One region of the Pantoea sp. C2G6 genome, then DNA from elsewhere that is predicted to be linked to it. Evidence: riboswitches for the same ligand, from Rfam matches in the RefSeq annotation. Region 1 holds a riboswitch; the other holds the start of a gene.
What was found. Region 1 has a riboswitch for fluoride ahead of ltaE (low-specificity L-threonine aldolase). Riboswitches for the same ligand answer to the same signal wherever they lie in the genome.

Region 1 (9,620 bases):
CTGTTCAGCGACAGCGCCAGCATCGCGCACAGCCACGGCTGCGACAGCAGGTGCCATAGCCAGGGGATCTGCTGGATCGCGGGGAACTGTCCCGGTCCGTAGTAGATCAGGAAGATCTGCACCAGCAGCGGCGTACCGGTAAACAGCGTGATAAAGCCTTTGACCAGCGGATTAAAAACCGGGGTCTTCAGGGAGAGTATCACGGTGAACAGCAGCGCGAGCAGCAGTGCCACCGCCAGTGACGCCGCCGTCAGCGTCAGGCTGGTGTGCAGTCCTTTCAGAAGTTCGGGCAGATAAGCCAGCATTAGCTGTTCCCCCGTTCAAAGCGGGTAGTGCGCAGCTCAATGCGGCGCAACACCGCCTGGCTGAACAGCGTAATGACTAAGTAGATCGCGGCCGCCACCAGGAACCAGGTAAACGGCTGCTGGGTACGGGTCGCGATGCTTTTGGTTTGCAGCATCAGGTCATTGACGCTGATCAGCGAGACCAGCGCGGTATCTTTCAGCAGCACCAGCCACTGGTTGCCGAGGCCGGGCAGGGCGTGACGCCACATCTGCGGCATGATCAGCCGCAGAAAAATGGCCGATTTTTTCATGCCGAGCGCCTGACCCGATTCCCACTGGCCGACCGGCACCGCTTTCAGCGCGCCGCGCAGCGTCTGCGAGGCATAGGCGGCGTAGAGCATCGCCAGCGCAATCACCCCGCACAGGAAAGGACTGACGTCGAAGTTCTCAATCTGCACCTGAACCGGCAGCTGAAACAGCCCGAAGTTAAGCGTGAAGCCATCGGAGAGGGTGAGCAGCAGCTGAGACGCGCCAAAATAGATAAACAGCACCACCAGAATTTCAGGCAGGCCGCGGATCAGCGTCACCAGGCCGGTGCCGACCCACGCCAGCGGTTTCAGGCGCAGCGACTCCCAGCCAGCGAAAATCATCGCCAGCACCAGGCCGGCGATCAGGGCACAGACAGCAAGGCCGACGGTCATGCCGGCGGCGCTTGCGAGTGGGATCATGTCATTCATCGGAAATTACTGCGGAAACCATTTGCTGTAGAGGGTTTTGTAGGTTCCGTCTGCTTTGATCTTATCCAGCGCGCTGTTGAATTTGCTTTGCAGCTCGGTGTTACCGGTGCGCACCGCGATGCCCAGGCCAGTACCAAAGTAGGCTTTGTCCGTGACTTTTTCCCCTACCGGTGCCAGAGTCGCGTTCTTCTTCAGCCACTCATTGACCACGGCGCTGTCGCCAAACACCGCGTCGATACGGCCATTTTTCAGATCCAGCACCGCGTTCTGATAGCTGTCGTAAGGTACGGTGGTGATCTCAGCGTGTTTGTCAGTCAGGTATTTCTGATGGGTGGTGCCGTTCTGCACGCCGACCCGCTTGCCTTTCAGCGCCTCAACGCTGGCGACTTTGCCTTTCTGCGCCACAAACAGCGCGGAGTTGTCGTAGTAAGGTTTGGTGAACAGCACCTGTTTCTCACGCTCTGGCGTGATGTCCATGCCCGCCATCACCGCATCAAAGCGACGGAATTTCAGGCTGGGGATCAGGCTGTCAAACGCCTGATTGGTGAAGGTGCAGGTGGCGTCAATCTCTTTACACAGCGCGTTGGCCAGATCGACATCAAAGCCCTGGATTTTGTTGTCAGCATCGACGAACTCAAATGGCGGGTATGAGGCTTCGGTGGCAAAACGAATCGTCTGCGCTGCGGTCGCGCTCAGGCTAAAACCAGCAAGCAGTGCAGCAAGTACCATTTTTTTCATTTTTAGCATCCTGACTTAGTGCGAAAGATAGTGGGCAAACGCCTCGGTTTGCGGCTGTGTAAAGTGGCTGGCATCACCCTGTTCCACAATGTGACCGTTCTCCATGTAGACCACGCGACTGGCGGTTTTACGCGCCACTTCCACTTCGTGCGTTACGATCACCTGGGTAATCCGGGTCTGGGCCAGCTCACGAATAATAGTGACAATCTGAGCGGTGATTTCCGGGTCGAGTGCGGCGGTCGGCTCATCGAACAGCAGTACCTGCGGCTCCATCATCAGGGCGCGCGCAATCGCCACACGCTGCTGCTGACCGCCAGAGAGGTGCAGCGGATAGCGATCGCTGTAGGGGGTCAGACGCAGCCGGTCGAGCAGCTTGTCGGCCCGGGCGCGCGCGTCGCTTTTGCTGAGCCCCAGCACCCGGCAGGGCGCTTCAGTCAGATTCTGCAACACGGTGAGGTGCGGCCAGAGATTATATTGCTGGAACACCATTCCCACGTTCTGACGCAGTTCGCGAATCGCGGCATCAGCGGGCTTCTGGCTGAAGTCGAACCGGTTACCGGCAATCTGCAACTGACCAGAGCGGGGCTGTTCCAGCAGATTAAGCACCCGCAGCAGCGAACTCTTGCCCGCGCCGCTGGGACCCAGCAGCACCAGGGTTTCCCCTTGCGGACATTCCAGGTTGATGTCGAACAGCGCCTGATGAGCACCGTAGAAGCAGTTTATTGCGTTAAGTTGAATACTCATGCGCCAGATTTGAATAGCTATTAGTGTCGCGGATTTTAACGTCACCAGAATAGTTATGCAATTAAGGTGGGTTAAAATTTGTAAAACAAAGGGGAAACAGCGGAAGTTTAGCAGATTATCATGCACTTTCGGACGTCCGTCCGGCCCGGCGTCGGCAATAAAAAAGCGCGGCGTCAGGGACACCGCGCTCAGCCTCACCGTTTCACGGTTCGCTTATTTTTTGGTTTTTTCCAGCATCTGGCTCAGGCTGCCCCCTTCGGCATGGACCGGGTTGCCCATGTAGCGCACATCATCCACCACCCAGCAGCTGCCCTGATGGATCATCAGCACTTCATCCTGCCACTGTTTGTTGTCGCGGCTGAGATCGACCCGCAGCGGAATGTTACGCGCATCGCGGTTCGGAATAGTGGAGGCGTCGGCGACGCTGGCGGCGGTTGGACCCTGTGCCAGACTGGAGAAGAGATCGCCATTGCGCCACTGTGCGCCCGCATTGCTGCCGCTGGCCGCCTGTAAGGCGTGATAAAGCGCATCGCTCAGATAAGGACGGTATTTAGCCAGAGTCGTGCTGTCAGGCAGGCCCTGGGTCGGGCGTTCGACCCGCAGATCGTAGAACTGCTGGGCCACCTGGTCCGGGCCACCTTCAATGCAGGGTGCGGTACGCGGGCCATTGTCCTTAATCACTGGCTCAACGGTGGTACAGGCGCTGAGCAGCAGGGCCGCTGGGATCATTAGCGCAAACGCATTGTTTCTCATCTCGATTTCCTTAAGGTTCTCTGGCAAGGTGCCCTTTTTAGCATAGAGTATAGCTTTGCTTTTTAGTCGAAAGAGCCTTAGCCCGCTTTTCAACAAGGAGAACAGCATGAAATTTTCCACTACCCCAACGCTGGAAGGTCACAGCATCAGCGAATATTGCGGCGTCGTCACCGGGGAAGCGATTCTCGGGGCGAATATTTTCCGTGATTTCTTCGCCGGCATTCGCGACATCGTCGGCGGCCGCTCCGGTGCCTATGAGAAAGAGCTGCGCAAAGCGCGTGAGATCGCCTTTAAAGAGCTGGAAGAGCAGGCGAAAGCGCTGGGCGCTAACGCCGTGGTCGGGATCGACATCGATTATGAAACGGTTGGTAAAGAGAGCAGTATGCTGATGGTCAGCGTCACCGGCACCGCGGTGATTGTTCGTTGAAACCGGGTCTGCTGCTGATGCTGGCCCTGCTGCTGGCGGGCTGCCACTCCGGGATAGAGTCCCGTGACGGTTACTGGGCCGATCTGCGGCATCCCGCCCAGGGCGCACGGCCGCGGGTGAAGGTGATTGTGGTGCACTACACCGCCGAAGACTTCCCCTCTTCGCTGGCGACCCTGACCGATCGGGATGTCAGCGCCCACTATCTGATCCCGCGCCAGCCGCCTCAGCGCGGCGGAAAAGGGGTGATCTGGCAACTGGTGCCGGAGCAGCAGCTTGCCTGGCACGCCGGACCCAGTTTCTGGCGCGGTGCCAGCCGTATCAATGACACCTCGATTGGGATTGAGCTGGTAAACCGCGGTTATCGCACAACCCTGACCGGCCGGGAATGGCAGCCCTTTACCGCCGGGCAGATCGCCGTGCTGGAGGCGCTGCTGCGGGATATTTCCCGGCGTTACAGCATTCCACCAGAGAACATCGTCGGCCACAGCGATATTGCGCCACAGCGCAAGCAGGATCCCGGACCGCTGTTCCCGTGGCAGCAGCTGGCAGCGCGCGGCCTCGGAGCCTGGCCGGACGCCCGGCGGGTAGCCTTCTATTTAGCCGGACAGGATCCGCACGCCAGGGTAGCGCCAGCGGTGGTGCTGGATAAGTTAGCCCGCTACGGCTATCCGGTGACGGCGGAGATGAGCGCGCGCCAGCAGCAGAGGGTGATCGCGGCGTTTCAGATGCATTTCCGGCCAGCGGATTACCGGGGCGAGGCGGATGCTGAAACCGCCGCGATAGCGGCCGCGCTGCTGGATAAATATGGCGCGGCGCAGTAGGGAACTACCGTTGCAGGAAGGTGCGCCAGAGGGCGACAACCTGCTCCAGCGCCGCACGATCGGCATCAAGATGCGTCACCAGCCGGGTGCGGGTTCCCGCGCTGATTAACACGCCGTTGGCCTTCATCCAGTCGCCCAGCGCTTTAACCTGGGCTTCCGGCACCCCGACAAACAGCATGTTGGTCTGCTGGTCGAGGACGCTGACGCCCAGCGCCTGCAACTGCTCTCCCAGCCAGGCGGCGTTATCATGATCCTGCTGCAACCGCGCCACATTATGTTCCAGCGCATAGAGTCCGGCCGCCGCCAGAATACCCGCCTGGCGCATGCCGCCGCCGGTCATTTTACGCCAGCGGCGCGCCCGTTCGATCAGCGCCGCGTCGCCACACAGCAGCGAACCGACCGGCGTGCCGAGACCTTTTGACAGACAGATGGTCAGGGTGTCGCAGTAGCGGGCGATCGCCGCCAGCGTGGTCTGCTGCGCCACCACCGCGTTGAAAATTCGTGCGCCATCGATATGCAGCGCCAGCTGGCGTTCGCGGGTGAACTGCCAGGCCTGTTCCAGATAGTCCATCGGCAGCACTTTACCGTGATGGGTATTCTCCAGGCTCAGCAGGCGGGTACGGGCAAAGTGAATATCGTCAGGCTTGATCGCGGCCGCCACCACGTCGAGCGGCAGGGTGCCGTCGTCGGCGGCCAGCACCGGCTGCGGCTGAATACTGCCCAGCACCGCGGCACCGCCCGCCTCATATTTGTAGTTGTGCGCCTGCTGACCAACGATATATTCATCGCCGCGTTCGCAGTGGCTGAGCAGCGCCACCAGGTTCGCCTGGGTGCCGGTAGGGAAAAACAGCGCCGCCGCTTTGCCGCTCAGCCGTGCGGCTTCCGCCTCCAGGGCATTGACGGTGGGATCGTCACGGTAGACGTCATCACCGGTTTCGGCGGACATCATCGCGTTTAGCATGGCGGCGCTGGGCCGGGTCACGGTATCACTGCGTAAATCGATCACCTTGTGCTCCTGAACGTGGCGGAAGATAAAAAAAAGGCGGGCATCGCGCCCGCCTGGATGATCTCTCTGTTTTACCGCAGCCAGTTGGTTTTCGCCAGTTCTACCACTTCATCGCCACGGCCATTCATGATGGCGCGCAGCATGTAGAGGCTGAAGCCTTTAGCCTGCTCCATTTTGATCTGTGGTGGCATCGCCAGCTCCTCTTTCGCGGTGATCACATCGACCAGCACCGGACCCTCATGGGCAAACGCCTGCTCCAGCGCGCCATTGAGTTCCGACGCCTTCTCCACCCGGATGCCTTTAATGCCGCAGGCCTGGGCAATCGCGGCAAAATCGGGATTATCCAGCTCGGTGCCATCGGTGAGATAGCCACCGGCTTTCATCTCCATCGCCACAAAACCCAGCACGCTGTTGTTGAAGATCACCAGCTTGACTGGCATTTTCAGCTGCGCCAGCGTGATAAAATCGCCCATCAGCATACTGAAGCCGCCGTCGCCACACAGCGCCACCACCTGGCGGTTGCGGTCGATCGCCTGTGCGCCCAGCGCCTGGGGCATCGCGTTCGCCATCGAACCGTGGTTAAACGAACCGAGCAGGCGGCGCTTGCCGTTCATCTTCAGGTAGCGGGCCGCCCAGACGGTGGGGGTGCCGACATCACAGGTGAAGATAGCCTCATCGCTGGCGTAATGGCTGATCTGCTGCGCCAGATATTGCGGGTGGATCGGCTGCTTATCGTTGGGCTGTGCCAGCTCGTCCAGACTTTTTCGCGCTTCGCCATAGTGTTTAACCGCGCTGTCGAGGTGGCGGCGATCGCTTTTGCTGGTCAGCTGCGGCAGCAGCGCCTGGAGCGTGGTTTTCACATCGCCGACATAGGCCTGATCGACGTGACAGTGCGATCCCAGGCTGCCGGGATTGATGTCGATCTGGATGATTCTGGCCTTTTCCGGGTAGAAGGCGCGGTAGGGGAACTGGGTGCCCAGCAACACCAGGGTTTCGGCATTCATCATGGCGTGGAAACCAGAGGAGAAACCGATCAGCCCGGTCATGCCGACATCGTACGGGTTATCATATTCAATATGCTCTTTGCCGCGCAGCGCATGGACGATCGGGGCTTTGAGCGCTTCCGCCAGCGCCACCACCTCCGCATGCGCCCCGGCACAGCCGCTGCCGCACAGCAGGGTGATGTTACTGGCCTCATTCAGCGTCTGCGCCAGCTGGGTCAGTTCGGCGGGCTGGGGTAATACCTGCGGCAGCTGCGGCGGATACCAGGCGGCAGTCGCGGTTTCCGGGGCTAGCTGGAGCGCCACATCTCCGGGCAGTACCACCACCGAAACGCCGCGATTCAGGATTGCTTTACGCATCGCGATACCCAGTACCTGCGGCAGCTGCTCGGGATTAGAGACCAGTTCGCAGTAGTGGCTGCATTCGCGGAACAGCTCCTGCGGATGGGTCTCCTGAAAATAGTTGCTGCCGATTTCGCTGGAGGGAATATGGGCGGCAATCGCCAGCACCGGCACCCGGTTGCGGTGACAGTCAAACAGACCGTTAATCAGGTGTAAGTTGCCAGGGCCGCAGGAGCCGGCGCAGACCGCCAGCTCGCCGCTGATGTGCGCCTCGGCGCCCGCTGCAAAGGCGGCCACCTCTTCATGGCGTGTGGGCATCCATTCAATGGTGCCCATGCGATTCAGACTGTCGCTCAGGCCGTTCAGTGAATCCCCGGTGACGCCCCAGATGCGTTTTACGCCCGCGCTTTCCAGCGTTTTGGCGACCAGCGCCGCCACGGTTTGTTTCATGCTCTTCTCCTTTTTCAGCTCGCCATACAGAGTGACGTGACCAGAACCGCAAAAAAGAAGCGTAGACGACACGGCAGAAAAGCAGCCGTGAAAAAATGCGCTGGCGACCACCAGCGCATCTCAGGCAGGGATCAGGCGGAGAAGAGGGCGATCAGAATCGGGGCCAACAGGCTCATCACAAAGCCATGCACGATGGCGGCCGGGACGATCTCATTGCCGCCCGCCCGCTGTAGCACCGGCAGGGTAAAGTCCATCGACGTCGCGCCGCACAAGCCTAACGCGCTGGAGCGGTGACGGCCAATCAGCGCCGGGATTAACATGATCGCCAGCAGCTCACGCAGCAGGTCGTTGAAGAAGGCGGCGCTGCCGATCACCGGGCCAAAAGCTTCGGTCATCAGTATGCCAGAGAGGGAATACCAGCCGAAGCCGCTGGCCAGCGCCAGGCCGGTCTTCAGCGGCACGCCCAGCAGCAGAGCCGCGATCATCCCGCCCAGCAGCGCGCTGACCAGCACCACGCTGGCGACCAGCAGGCCGCGCCGGTTAAGGATGATCTGCCGCAGGGTCATCCCGCTGCCGCGCAGTTGAATGCCGACCAGAAACAGCAGGAAGAGCAGCGCATATTCACTGGCGGTGGAGGCGTGATGCAGCAGCGACCACTGGGTCAGGCCGAGCAGAAATCCGAGCACCACCACGCCGCACAGCTTCAGGGAATCCAGCGCCATATGCAGCCGCGACGGCAGTTTTTCCTGCCGATGCATATGCTGCCACGGGGCATATTTTTCCAGCCCGCGTAACGCCAGCAGGTTGCACAGCAGAATGCAGAACGCCGCCACCAGCGCGGTGTGAAAGACGGCAAGCAGGTTGCTGCTGAGGTTGTCGAGAAAAGCCAGGCTGATGCCCATAAAGAAGAGAATGACGTAAACCATCCAGCCCAGCAGCTGATTGACCCGATGCTGGATAGCGGTTTTTCGTAACGGTATTAACCAGCCGGCGATCAGCGGCAGCAGAATAATCAGAAGTCCAGAGTACATAACATCAAGGTCATCCATGCGGGAAATGGCGACACGCTAGCGAAAAAGCGTAGCGGAGTAAACCCTGTATGAGATGAACTTGACCGGCTGGCTTGCGGCAACCATGCTTCGGTAAGCATAAGGATGGAAACCTATGATTCTGGAACATATCGACATTCACGGTTTTCGCGGCATCAACCAGCTCTCACTGCCGTTGACCCAGACCAATCTGCTGATTGGTGAGAACGCCTGGGGCAAATCCAGCCTGCTGGATGCGCTGAGCCTGTTACTGTCGCCCCAGGAGCCCGCCTATGTGTTTACCGAGGCTGATTTCCACTTTACCCCTGGCGATGTCAGCGATCCGATGCGCCAGCTGTCGGTGATCTTTCACTTTCGCGATACTGGCAGCGACCCGGATGCGCTGCTGTCACCTTTCTGGCAGCGTGATGCGCAGGGGCAGCGGCGTCTTTACTACCACGTCAGCGCGACCCGGCATGAGCGTGGCGTCGATACCCGCCGCGGCTTCGTGGATGCGCGCTATCAGCGCTTGCCTGAGCAGAACTGCGCGGCAGCGATCGATCTTTTGCTGCGGCGCTATCCGGTTTTGCGACTGCGTGATGCGCGCTTCGGTAAACGGCCGCGTCCTGTGGTGCGGCGTGATGAGCCAGCCTCCGCCCTGCATCCTCAATTGTTAGCGGGAATGGAACGGCTGGCGCGCGATCTGGAACGGCATCCACAGCAGCTCAGTGATGAGGTGCTGCGCCAGGGATTAAAAACCATGCAGCAGCTGATGCAGCACTATTTTCTGGTACAGCCGCCGGATGCCAGCATGGAGGCGCGGCAGCGCGATCCTCAGATACGCGATGGCATTGAGGGTTGGCGGGCGCTGGATCACCTGAACCAGCTGATTGCCGCTACCGACTCCCGCAGCCGTCAGCTGATCCTGTTGCAGATGTTTACCCTGCTGATTGAGGCGCGGGGCGACGTCCCGCTGGCCTCTGACGCCCGGCCGCTGTTGCTGATTGAAGATCCCGAAACCCGCCTGCATCCGATCATGCTGTCAGTAGCCTGGAACCTGCTGCGGCTGTTGCCGCTGCAAAAAATCGCCACCACCAATTCTGGCGAGCTGCTGTCGCAGGTGCCGCTGGAGAGCGTCTGCCGTCTGGTGCGGGAAGCGTCGCGCGTGGCGGCCTGGCGCATCGGGCCGGAGGGGCTGAGTGCGGAAGAGAGTCGCCGCATCGGTTTTCATATTCGGGTCAACCGGCCTGCGGCGCTGTTTGCCCGTTGCTGGCTGCTGGTGGAAGGGG
Region 2 (9,620 bases), on a different contig from region 1:
GTCGCGCGCCTCTTCTGCCCAGCCGCGCACGCCCTCCCGCTCCTGCACCAGAAAATCAGCCACGGCGTCACGCAGGCCGGGATGCAGCAGATAGTGCCAGGAGTGGGTGATCTGCGGCTCAAAGCCGCGCACCAGCTTGTGCTCACCCTGCGCACCGGCGTCGAAGCGCGTCAGCCCCTCCTCAATGGCGACATCCATCCCCTGATAGAAACAGGTTTCGAAGTGCAGCCGGTCAAACTCCGCCAGACAGCCCCAGTAGCGGCCATAGAGCGTGTTGCTGTCGCGCAGATAAAAGGCCATCGCCGCCGGCTGCTGCTGTAAGCGGGCGATCACCACCAGAATATTCTGCGGCATGCGCTCCGCCAGCAGGCTGAAGAAGCTGCGCGTCAGATAGGGGCGCTGACCGCGCACCGCATAGGTGTTGGCGTAGCAGGTGTAGACGAAATCCCACTGATCTTCGCGCAGCTGACAGCCCAGATAGCGGTCAAATTCAAAACCGCTCTGCGCCACCTGTTCCCGCTCTTTGCGCAGCTGTTTGCGCTTGCGTGACATCAGCGTATCGAGGAAATCCTGAAAATCGCGGTAGCCCCGGTTATGCCAGTGATACTGACAACCGAGCCGGGAAAGCCAGTCGGGCTGTTCGGCCAGCAGCTGGTTAGCCTGCGCGTCGGTAAAATTGATGTGCGCGCCGCTTAAGCCGTGCTGTAACAGGCTGTCGGGCAGCGCCGCCAGCAGCTGAGCGGCGGCAGTGGGCTCGCCCAGCAGGCGCGCGCCGGTGACCGGGCTGAAGGGTATCGCCCCCAGCCATTTCGGGTAGTAGCGGATCCCGGCGCGCTGGCTGGCATCCGCCCAGGCGTGGTCAAAGACATATTCGCCCTGAGAGTGACGCTTGCGATAGCCTGGCAGCGCGGCGCGGGTCACGCCCTGCTCCTGCCACAGCAGGTGGTCCGGCTGCCAGCCCGATTCGGGGCACACGCTGCCGCTCTGTTCTAACGTGAGCAGAAAGGCGTGGCGTAAAAAGGGCTGGTCATCCGGTAACAGGGCGTCCCACTCAGCGGCGGCGATCTCCGCCAGAGAGGTCAGGTGAAGCAGCGACATGAAAAACTCCAGACAGCAACGGGCGAAGGTTCAGTCAAGCAGGTTTTACGCACCAGCGAAAGGGTAACGGCACGCAAAGTGAAGGCTGCGCCCGCCCTGCGCGAAAGCGCCACTCCACACCCTGCCTCATCGGATCGCTAGCCCGGCGCGGGAAATCGCCGCTTTTTCTGCGGCGGAGGCGCGACTATCCGTGGCGGAGTCGCTATCTTAACCGCATGTTGCCGGTCGCGGGCTGGCGTAAGACGGTCATAAAGAATCAGGTTTAAAGGAGTAATGATGGCAAAAGCACTGGTGGTTTTTCTGCATGGCGTTGGCAGCAACGGCGACGACCTGGCACCGATTGGCCGTCACTGGGCGACGCTGTTGCCGGATGTGGTTTTTGCCTCTCCCGACGCGCCCGAACGTTTTGAGGCGGGTTTTGGCTGGCAGTGGTTCAGCCTGACGGGCGTGACGCCGGAGAATCGTCCGGGTCGGGTGCGGGCGGCGCGTGACGCTTTTGACGCCACCCTGCGCGCCGTGATGGCGCAGCACGGCTTTGCCGATCGCTGGCAGGATCTGGTGCTGGTCGGCTTCTCTCAGGGGTCGATTATGGCGCTGGATGCGCTGGCATCCGGTCGTTATCCGCTGGCGGGGGTGGTGGCGTTTTCCGGCCGTCTGGCGTTTGACGGTCCGCTGACGCCACAGCCTCATCTGCCCGCGCTGCTGATTCATGGCCAGGCGGATGAGGTGATCCCGTGGCAGGAGAGTGACAGCGCCGCGGTCCGGCTGAAAGCGGCGGCGCTGCCGGTGGAAGCGGTGTTTGAACCCGCCACCGGCCACACCATCTCAGCCCAGGGGGCGATGCACGCCGCCGCGTTTATCGCGCAGTGCCTACAGGATTAATCCCAGCAGCGGTTTAACGCCTGCCACGCCTGACGGGCTGCGACCTCAGGCGGCAGGCGTTTCAGCGTATCGTTAAACACCTCGATGCCCACCGGCCCCTGATAGCCCGCGCGTTTCAGCTTATCGACAAAGGACTGAACATCGATAATCCCATCGCCGGGCAGCAGACGCTGGTGCTTCGCCATCGCCATCAGGCTCTGCTTATCCTGCGCGGGAACCGCGGCCATATCACACAGCTGCACTTCATAGATGCGATCGGCGGGAATGTTGTCCAGCTGCGAGGCGTCGCCACCCCGCGCACAGATATGGAAGAGATCGACCACCAGCCCGATATTGGGCTGATCGAGCCGCTGCAACCGCTCCCACGCCAGCGGCAGGGTGTTGTCGACGCTGCACCAGGCCATCGGTTCATACATGATGCGCATATTGTGGCGCGCGGCTTCCGACGCCATCCAGCGCAGGTCGGCATCAATCTGGTCGGCGCAGCAATCTTCCCGGGTAGTGGCCGGTGCCTGAATGGTGTCACAGCCCAGCGCCTGAGCCATCTGGATAAACTGGCGCAGCTCCTCGCGCTTCTCTGTACGCAGCGCGCTGGGTGCGCCGGTAAAATCACGCAGCACCTGAAGATTGGTAAAGCCTGGCCCCTGGCGGGCCGCCATCCGGGCCAGCGCCGTCGCGCCGCCGTCGCACGCTTCAACGTCCTCGCGCCAGATCTCTACCTGATCGAAACCGGCGTCCCGTGCCGCCTGTAACTTCTGCCCGGGTTCACCGTTTAACAGCACCAGGTTAAGGAATGTGGGGTTACGGCGCATCGCTCTGCTCCTTAATTGTCTGGAATAATCGGTGCGGTTCCGCACCCGCCCGGCGCGCCCTGCGGCGTGGAGGCGGGTGCGGAAACCCTCTTCACCTCTCAGGGCCGTTCTCAGCCCAGCAGCGTCACCAGCGCGAAACCGGCAAACGCCATCAGCAGCGAGCCGATAACATGCACCAGCGCACTGGCCATTGCCCAGAGGTACTTACCTGATTGTAGCAACCCCATTAATTCCGCCGTAAAGGAGGAGAAAGTGGTCAGCCCGCCGCACAGTCCGGTGACAATCAGCAGCTTCCACGCCGGGTCGACCTCCGGGTGGCGGACAAACCAGGCGACTGCGCCGCCAATCACCAGGCCACCGATCAGATTCACCAGCAGCGTGCCGGGCGGCAGATTGGGAAAGAGCGCGTTAAAGCGCAGCGCGAACAGCCAGCGCAGTACACAGCCCGCCGAGCCGCCGATCATCACAGCCAACAATGGTTTCAACATATCTTGCTCCTGATTGCAGATTGACGCCGGGCGGAGGGGAAAGAGGCAGAGAAAAACTGCGCCTGACACCTCAGCTCCCGCGAAAGGATAGAAAGAGTGTCAGGCGTCATCAGCCGGTGTTAAGCCCACCGGCGGTTGGGAAAGGTGGCACGCCATCACCTTGAGCCGGAAATAATACGTTGCCGGTTTCAGGCTGGCAACTCTCTGTGCGCTCTGTGCGGCTGACGGCTGAAAGCCTTGACGCCGTCGCCGCTGGCGGAGTAATGCTGATGATTTGCAGCCGGTTAAGGAGAGGATATGCGGACCCTGATTTTAGATACTGATATTGGCGTGGATGATGCCTTTGCGCTGGCCTATGCGGCGCGCACCCAGCGTCTGCTGGGCATCACCACGGTGTTTGGTAACGTGGCGGTCGGTCAGGCGGTGAAGAACGCCCGGCTGTTCTGCGAAAAAATGGCGATAGAGGCGGAGGTCTATCGCGGCTGTTCACGGCCGCTGGCGCAGGCCCCCAGCGCACCCGCTACGCTGCACGGTGAAGATGGGCTGGGTGATGCGTTTGACAACGATTTCAGCGAGCAGGCACCTGGCGCGGTGCAGTTCATTATTGACAGCGTGCGGGCGCAGCCGCATCAGATCACCCTGGTGGCGATTGGCCCGCTGACCAACATCGCCACGGCCATTAATCAGGCCCCGGATATTATTCCGCTGGTGAAAGAGCTAGTGATCATGGGCGGGGCGTTTGGCACTCATGGCCACAGCGGCAATGTGACGCCGTTCAGCGAGTTCAATATCTGGAAAGATCCGCACGCCGCCGATCAGGTGCTCTCTTCGGCGCTGAAGGTGGTGGTGATCCCGCTGGATGTCACCCATCAGGTGCTGATCCGCGGCGAGGAGGTTCAGCAGCTCAATCAGCCGGTGCTGAGCGCCATCTGTCGTCCTTATCTGGCTTACAGTCTGGCTAAAGAGGGCTTTGACGGCATGGCGCTGCACGACACGCTGGCCATTGCGTGGCTCGCGCTGCCCGAAGCCTTTACCCTGACTGAAAGTCCGCTGCGGGTGATCACCGAAGGCATCGCCTGCGGTCAGACGGTGCGTAAGCTGAACGCGCTCGCCTCGCGCCACGACCCGTTTGCCGGATTGCCACCACAGCGGGTGGCGCTGGCGGTAGAGGCTGACGTGGTGCGGGCGCACTTCTTTCAGACCCTCACCGCCCCCTGAGCGGCGCGGTGCGAGGCGCGAAACGACGGCGCTAGCGGTCGAAGTGAATGACGCCTTTAATCAGTTCGCGGTTGTTAATCACCTGCGATTCAAAGGTGTCAGCCAGGGTGGAAAAGGCCAGATGGTGGTTCAGCATCATGTCGGCGCGCAGATCGCCGCTGGCCATCAGCGCACGCACCCGGTCGAAATCTTCACGGGTGGCGTTACGGCTGCCCAGCAGCGTCGCCTCTTTTTTGTGGAACTCGCTGTCCGGGATCACCAGATCGCCTTTGTGCAGCCCGACATAGACGATGGTGCCGCCGTGGCGCATCAGGTTGACCGCGTTGTTCATCGCCGACGGATTGCCGGTGGCGTCGATCACCTTCAGCGCCAGCCGGCCGCCAAACTGCCCGCGCAGCGCGCTGTGAAACACCTCATCTGCCGGATTGAGCGCCGCCAGACCGAGCTTATCCGCCACGTGCTGGCGGCGAAATTCGCTGGTATCGGCCACCACCACCTGCGCACCGCTGGCGGCGGCAATCGCTGCCACGCCCAGCCCGATCGGGCCTGCCCCGACCACTAGCAGCTGCTCATCGGCGCAGATGGCCGCCCGGCGCACCGCATGGGCGCTGATGGCAAAGGGCTCAATCAGCGCCGCCGCTTCCGCGGCCACCTCATCCACCGCCAGCAGGGTGCTGACCGGCACGCTCAGGTAGTCGCAGAATCCGCCATCCTGATGCACGCCAATCACCGAGATCTGCTCACAGCAGTTGGTTTTGCCACTCTGACAGGCGTCACAGCGCAGACAGGAGACGTAAGGCATTAACGCCACCCGCTGCCCCGGCTCAACGCCCTCAGCGCCAGCGCCCAGCGCCACCACCTCGGCGCAGATTTCATGGCCCAGCACCCGCGGATAGCTGAAGAACGGCTGGTTGCCGGACCAGGCGTGGATGTCAGTGCCGCAGATTCCGGCGGTGAGGATTTTAATCAGTGCCTCGCCAGCGGCAGGCACGGGGATGTCGCGGGTGGCCCATACCATGCTGCGTGGCTCAGCGATGACCAGTGCTTTCATTGTTGTCATGGTGATTCTCCGGTTGTCCTGCACGCAGTTATGGCGAATCCTGCCTGCGCTGCGCCGTTTGTTAACAGGAAGTGTGAAGCACGACGATTTTTTTGGGCTTTGAATGGTTTTTAATGCATAAAAAACCGGAGAGTGAGATGAGCCGCAGCCAGAATTTGCGTCAGAACGTGATCAACCAGATGCTGGAGAGCATTGCTCAGCGCCATATCCGTTCACCGCTGCCGCCGCAGGCGGCGCTGGCTGAGATGTTCAATATCAGCCGGACCACGGTGCGTCATACCCTGCACTATCTGCATCAGTGTGGCGTGCTGGATAAAGTGGATCAGACTTACGTTATCGTGCGCGAGCCGCGCGAAGAGGACAGCTTCACCGCCCTGACGCCGCCAATCGAGCGGCAGGCGAGCCAGGTTGAGCAGCTGTTTTTTAATATGATCAACCAGCGCCAGCTGGTGCCCGGTGACACCTTCAGCGAACTGCAACTGGCGCAGCAGCTCAGGGTCAGCCCGGTGGTGGTGCGGGAATTTCTGCTGCGCTTTATGCGCTATGACCTGCTGGAACAGATAAAGCGCGGCCAGTGGCGGATGAAAAAATTTACCCAGGATTACGCCGAGAAGCTGTTTGAGCTGCGCGAGATGCTGGAAACCCATGCCCTGAGCCGCTTCCTGAATCTGCCCGCCGGGGATGAGCGCTGGGTGCAGGCGCGTGATCTGCTGGATCGTCACCGATCGATGCGCGACACCATCGCCAGCAACTACCGCCACTTTGCCGCGCTGGACCGGCAGATGCATTCGCTGATTTTATCCGCCGCCAACAATCCGTTTTTCAATCAGTCGCTGGAGATTATCTCGGTAATTTTTCACTCGCATTATCAATGGGATGAGAGTGACCTGAAACAGCGCAATATCGTGGCGCTGGAGGAGCATATGGCGATTCTGACCGCGCTGATTGGCCGGCAGGATGTTGACGCGCTCTGCGCCCTGCATAACCATCTGGCGACCGCCAAAACCTCAATGGTGCGTTCGATCGGCCAGTACAATTAAAAACCGATTAAAAACCACAAAGCATTAGCTCCCGCACGATTCAGAAACATCTTTGCAACATTCACCCTTCTTTGCTCTTAGTCTCGACAGCAACGTCATGGCGGCCTGTTGCCGCTGCGCGCAGACCCCTTTTCACCATAACGATAAGTACCCTGTTTCGGGAGAGTGCAATGGAAAAGACATCAGTGACCGGGCGCAGCAACCTGCCCGGCGACGCGACGCCAGACCAGGATTACGTGCCGATGCGCAGCGACGTGGTGCGTTCACCGCGCATCCGCAAGATTCAGGTGACGGCCATGCTGCTGTTGCTGTTCGCCGCGGTGATTAACTATCTTGACCGCAGTTCGCTGTCGGTGGCGAACATGACTATCCGGGGAGAGATGGGGCTGAGCGCCACCGAAATCGGCGTTCTGCTCTCCGCTTTTTCGCTGGCCTATGGTCTGGCGCAGCTGCCGTGTGGCGCGCTGCTGGATCGGAAAGGTCCGCGCATTATGCTCGGCATCGGAATGTTTATCTGGTCACTGTTCCAGGCCGCCTCCGGTCTGGTGCACAGCTTCACCCAGTTTGTACTGGTGCGTATCGGCCTCGGCATTGGCGAAGCGCCGATGAACCCGTGCGGCGTCAAGGTGATCAACGACTGGTTCAATATTAAAGACCGCGGTATGCCGATGGGGATGTTTAATGCCGCCTCGATGATTGGCCTGTCGGTCGCCCCGCCGATTCTGGCGGCGATGATGCTGGTGCTGGGCTGGCGTGGCATGTTTGTCACCATCGGTATCCTCGGCATCTTCCTCGCCATCGGCTGGTATATGATCTACCGCGACCGCGACAACAGCACCCTGAGCGCCGAAGAGATCCACTATCTTCAGGCGGGCAGCGTGGCGTCGCGTAAAGAGCCGATCAGCTTCAGAGAGTGGCGCGGCCTGTTTAAGCAGCGCACCATGTGGGGCATGATGATTGGCTTCAGCGGTATCAACTACACCGCCTGGCTCTATATCGCCTGGCTGCCTGGCTATCTGCAATCAACCTATCATCTCGACCTGAAAAGCACCGGTCTGCTGGCGGCGATTCCGTTCCTGTTTGGCGCGGCGGGCATGCTGCTGAATGGCTATGTGGTCGATGCGCTGGTGCGTCGTGGCTTCAACGCGGTGAAAACCCGTAAGGTCTGCATTGTCAGCGGCATGCTGCTGTCAGCCGGTTTTACCGCGATAGTCACCCGCGCCACCGATACCACCAGCGCCGTGACGCTGATTGGGATGGCGCTGTTCTGCATCCACTTTGCCGGAACCTCGTGCTGGGGGCTGATCCACGCCAATGTCACCGCCCGCATGACCGCCTCGGTCGGCAGTATCCAGAACTTCGCCAGCTTTATCTTCGCCTCGTTCGCCCCGGTGATCACCGGCTGGGTGCTCGATACCACCCAATCGTTCAGCCTGGCGCTGATGATTTGCGCCTGCGTGACGCTGGTCGGCGCCCTCGCCTACCTGCTGCTGGTGCGCCAGCCGATCACCGACGGCGAGTAATCCCCGCTGACGGCGCAGGCGCTAGGTCAGCGCCGTCAGGGTGACGCCATGTTTCGCGCCATAACGCTTAATGCCCGACACCACCTTCTCCACGCTGAGCGGGGGTGGCGGTGGCAACAGCGGTGCCCGTTCCCGCAGCGCCGAGTCGAAGCGCGAGAAGGTGGCGAAATCACGCGGAAAGAGCGCTTCATCCACGCCAATCAGTACCCCCTCATCACGCGCATGAGTGAGCAGCGCCCGCCAGCGATCAATCTCCGCCAGCCCGATGCTGTCAGTACCGTGGGAAAACAGCATCATGTCGATGTTGCGGAACGGCGGCTGCTTCTCCAGGAAACGTTGCAGCGCCGCCGCTGAGGATTCGTTACAGAAGCTCAGCCAGAACGGAATGGCGTGCTGCTGCATACTGCACCACGGGTCCATCAGCAGAAAGCTGTCCACCGTCAGGCGGGTCGGTAAAATGCCGGCCGCCAGATACCAGTCGCGGTAGATCTCCGCCACCACATAGCTCATCGCTTCCGGGTCTTCGTAGCGGATCTCCATCAGCTTCCAGTTCTGCGCCGCCGCCAGCTTTTTCAGCGGCGAGATCAGATAGCCATCCAGCCCCCATTCCGCCTCCGGCACCTGGTCGGTAATCGCAGGCGGCGTCCAGCGTTCACGATCGACGCCGTAGCGCGCCAGATGTTCGGCCACCCGCGGACCGCCCTGTAAATACTCTTTTTCGGTTGCGCCACCGAGCGCGCCAAACTGAAAGAACGAGCGATCGCTGGTGCGCGTCACCGGCCACTGCCGGGTGCAGTGATTGATAAACAGGGTTGATCCGGCGGGCAGGCCGCCCATCAGAAACTCATTAAAGGCCAGCGGCATTTCGCGCAGCTTCAGCCGGAAGTAGCGCATCTGATCGAGCATCAGCCGATCCTGATTCGGGTCATGCATATGGTGCACGGCGAGACGCGGCCAGGCAGCCAGCAGAGCCGCCGCTACCTCTTTACCCTGCTCAAAGCTGGCCTGCGCGTCATCGGGATCGCTGTCGGCTGCCCGCACCGGACAGAGAAAAGTCTGCGGCAGCCAGGGCACGCCCATCGCCGCCGCCAGATGCACCAGCGCCCCGTTCGATGAGCCGATAAACGCCGCCGGATACTCCTGTTGCGGGTATTCACCCACCATCCATTCCGCGATGCCTTCCAGATCCAGCTCGCCCGCCTGACGCAGGCTAATCCCCTCGGCCATGCCGCCCAGCGCGTAGCCCCACTCCCGCAGCCCGGTAGGCAGTCGATTCAGCGAGGGCAGAAGGCGGTCCAGCGTCGGTGACTGGCTGGGGCTGGCAAAGGGGCGATCGTGCAGTGCATTCGCCAGCGCCAGCAGCATGGCGGCGGCAGAGTCAAAACGGGCAATACCTTTTGGCGGTTTACTCATGCTGATTCTCCTGCTGAATACGTGCCAGGAAGGGGCGGATGGCGTTACAGAAACTCCACGGATAGACGTAGTAAAGCCGGTGCGTG

Region 2: it holds a riboswitch for fluoride, as region 1 does, so the genes downstream of both, crcB (fluoride efflux transporter CrcB) here and ltaE (low-specificity L-threonine aldolase) in region 1, are expected to answer to the same signal.

What each region holds. Positions count from the first base shown of each region.
Region 1 covers NZ_JBGMNJ010000001.1:143,790-153,409, forward strand. Annotated here, with positions in the region: gene artM (arginine ABC transporter permease ArtM) at 1-305, opposite strand, end outside; gene artQ (arginine ABC transporter permease ArtQ) at 305-1,021, opposite strand; gene artJ (arginine ABC transporter substrate-binding protein) at 1,028-1,759, opposite strand; gene artP (arginine ABC transporter ATP-binding protein ArtP) at 1,775-2,503, opposite strand; gene ACCW71_RS00700 (lipoprotein) at 2,717-3,256, opposite strand; gene ACCW71_RS00705 (heavy metal-binding domain-containing protein) at 3,363-3,683, shown strand; gene ACCW71_RS00710 (N-acetylmuramoyl-L-alanine amidase) at 3,680-4,504, shown strand; partial or broken gene ltaE (low-specificity L-threonine aldolase) at 4,509-5,444, opposite strand; fluoride riboswitch at 5,415-5,466, opposite strand; gene poxB (ubiquinone-dependent pyruvate dehydrogenase) at 5,582-7,303, opposite strand; gene ACCW71_RS00725 (lysine exporter LysO family protein) at 7,435-8,334, opposite strand; gene ACCW71_RS00730 (DUF2813 domain-containing protein) at 8,468-9,620, shown strand, end outside.
Region 2 covers NZ_JBGMNJ010000005.1:221,007-230,626, forward strand. Annotated here, with positions in the region: gene ACCW71_RS09700 (GNAT family N-acetyltransferase) at 1-1,098, opposite strand, end outside; gene ACCW71_RS09705 (alpha/beta hydrolase) at 1,375-1,980, shown strand; gene ACCW71_RS09710 (sugar phosphate isomerase/epimerase family protein) at 1,977-2,792, opposite strand; gene crcB (fluoride efflux transporter CrcB) at 2,903-3,280, opposite strand; fluoride riboswitch at 3,374-3,449, opposite strand; gene ACCW71_RS09720 (nucleoside hydrolase) at 3,578-4,498, shown strand; gene ACCW71_RS09725 (zinc-binding alcohol dehydrogenase family protein) at 4,530-5,558, opposite strand; gene ACCW71_RS09730 (FCD domain-containing protein) at 5,696-6,598, shown strand; gene ACCW71_RS09735 (MFS transporter) at 6,769-8,121, shown strand; gene ACCW71_RS09740 (hypothetical protein) at 8,143-9,534, opposite strand; gene ACCW71_RS09745 (alpha/beta fold hydrolase) at 9,527-9,620, opposite strand, start outside.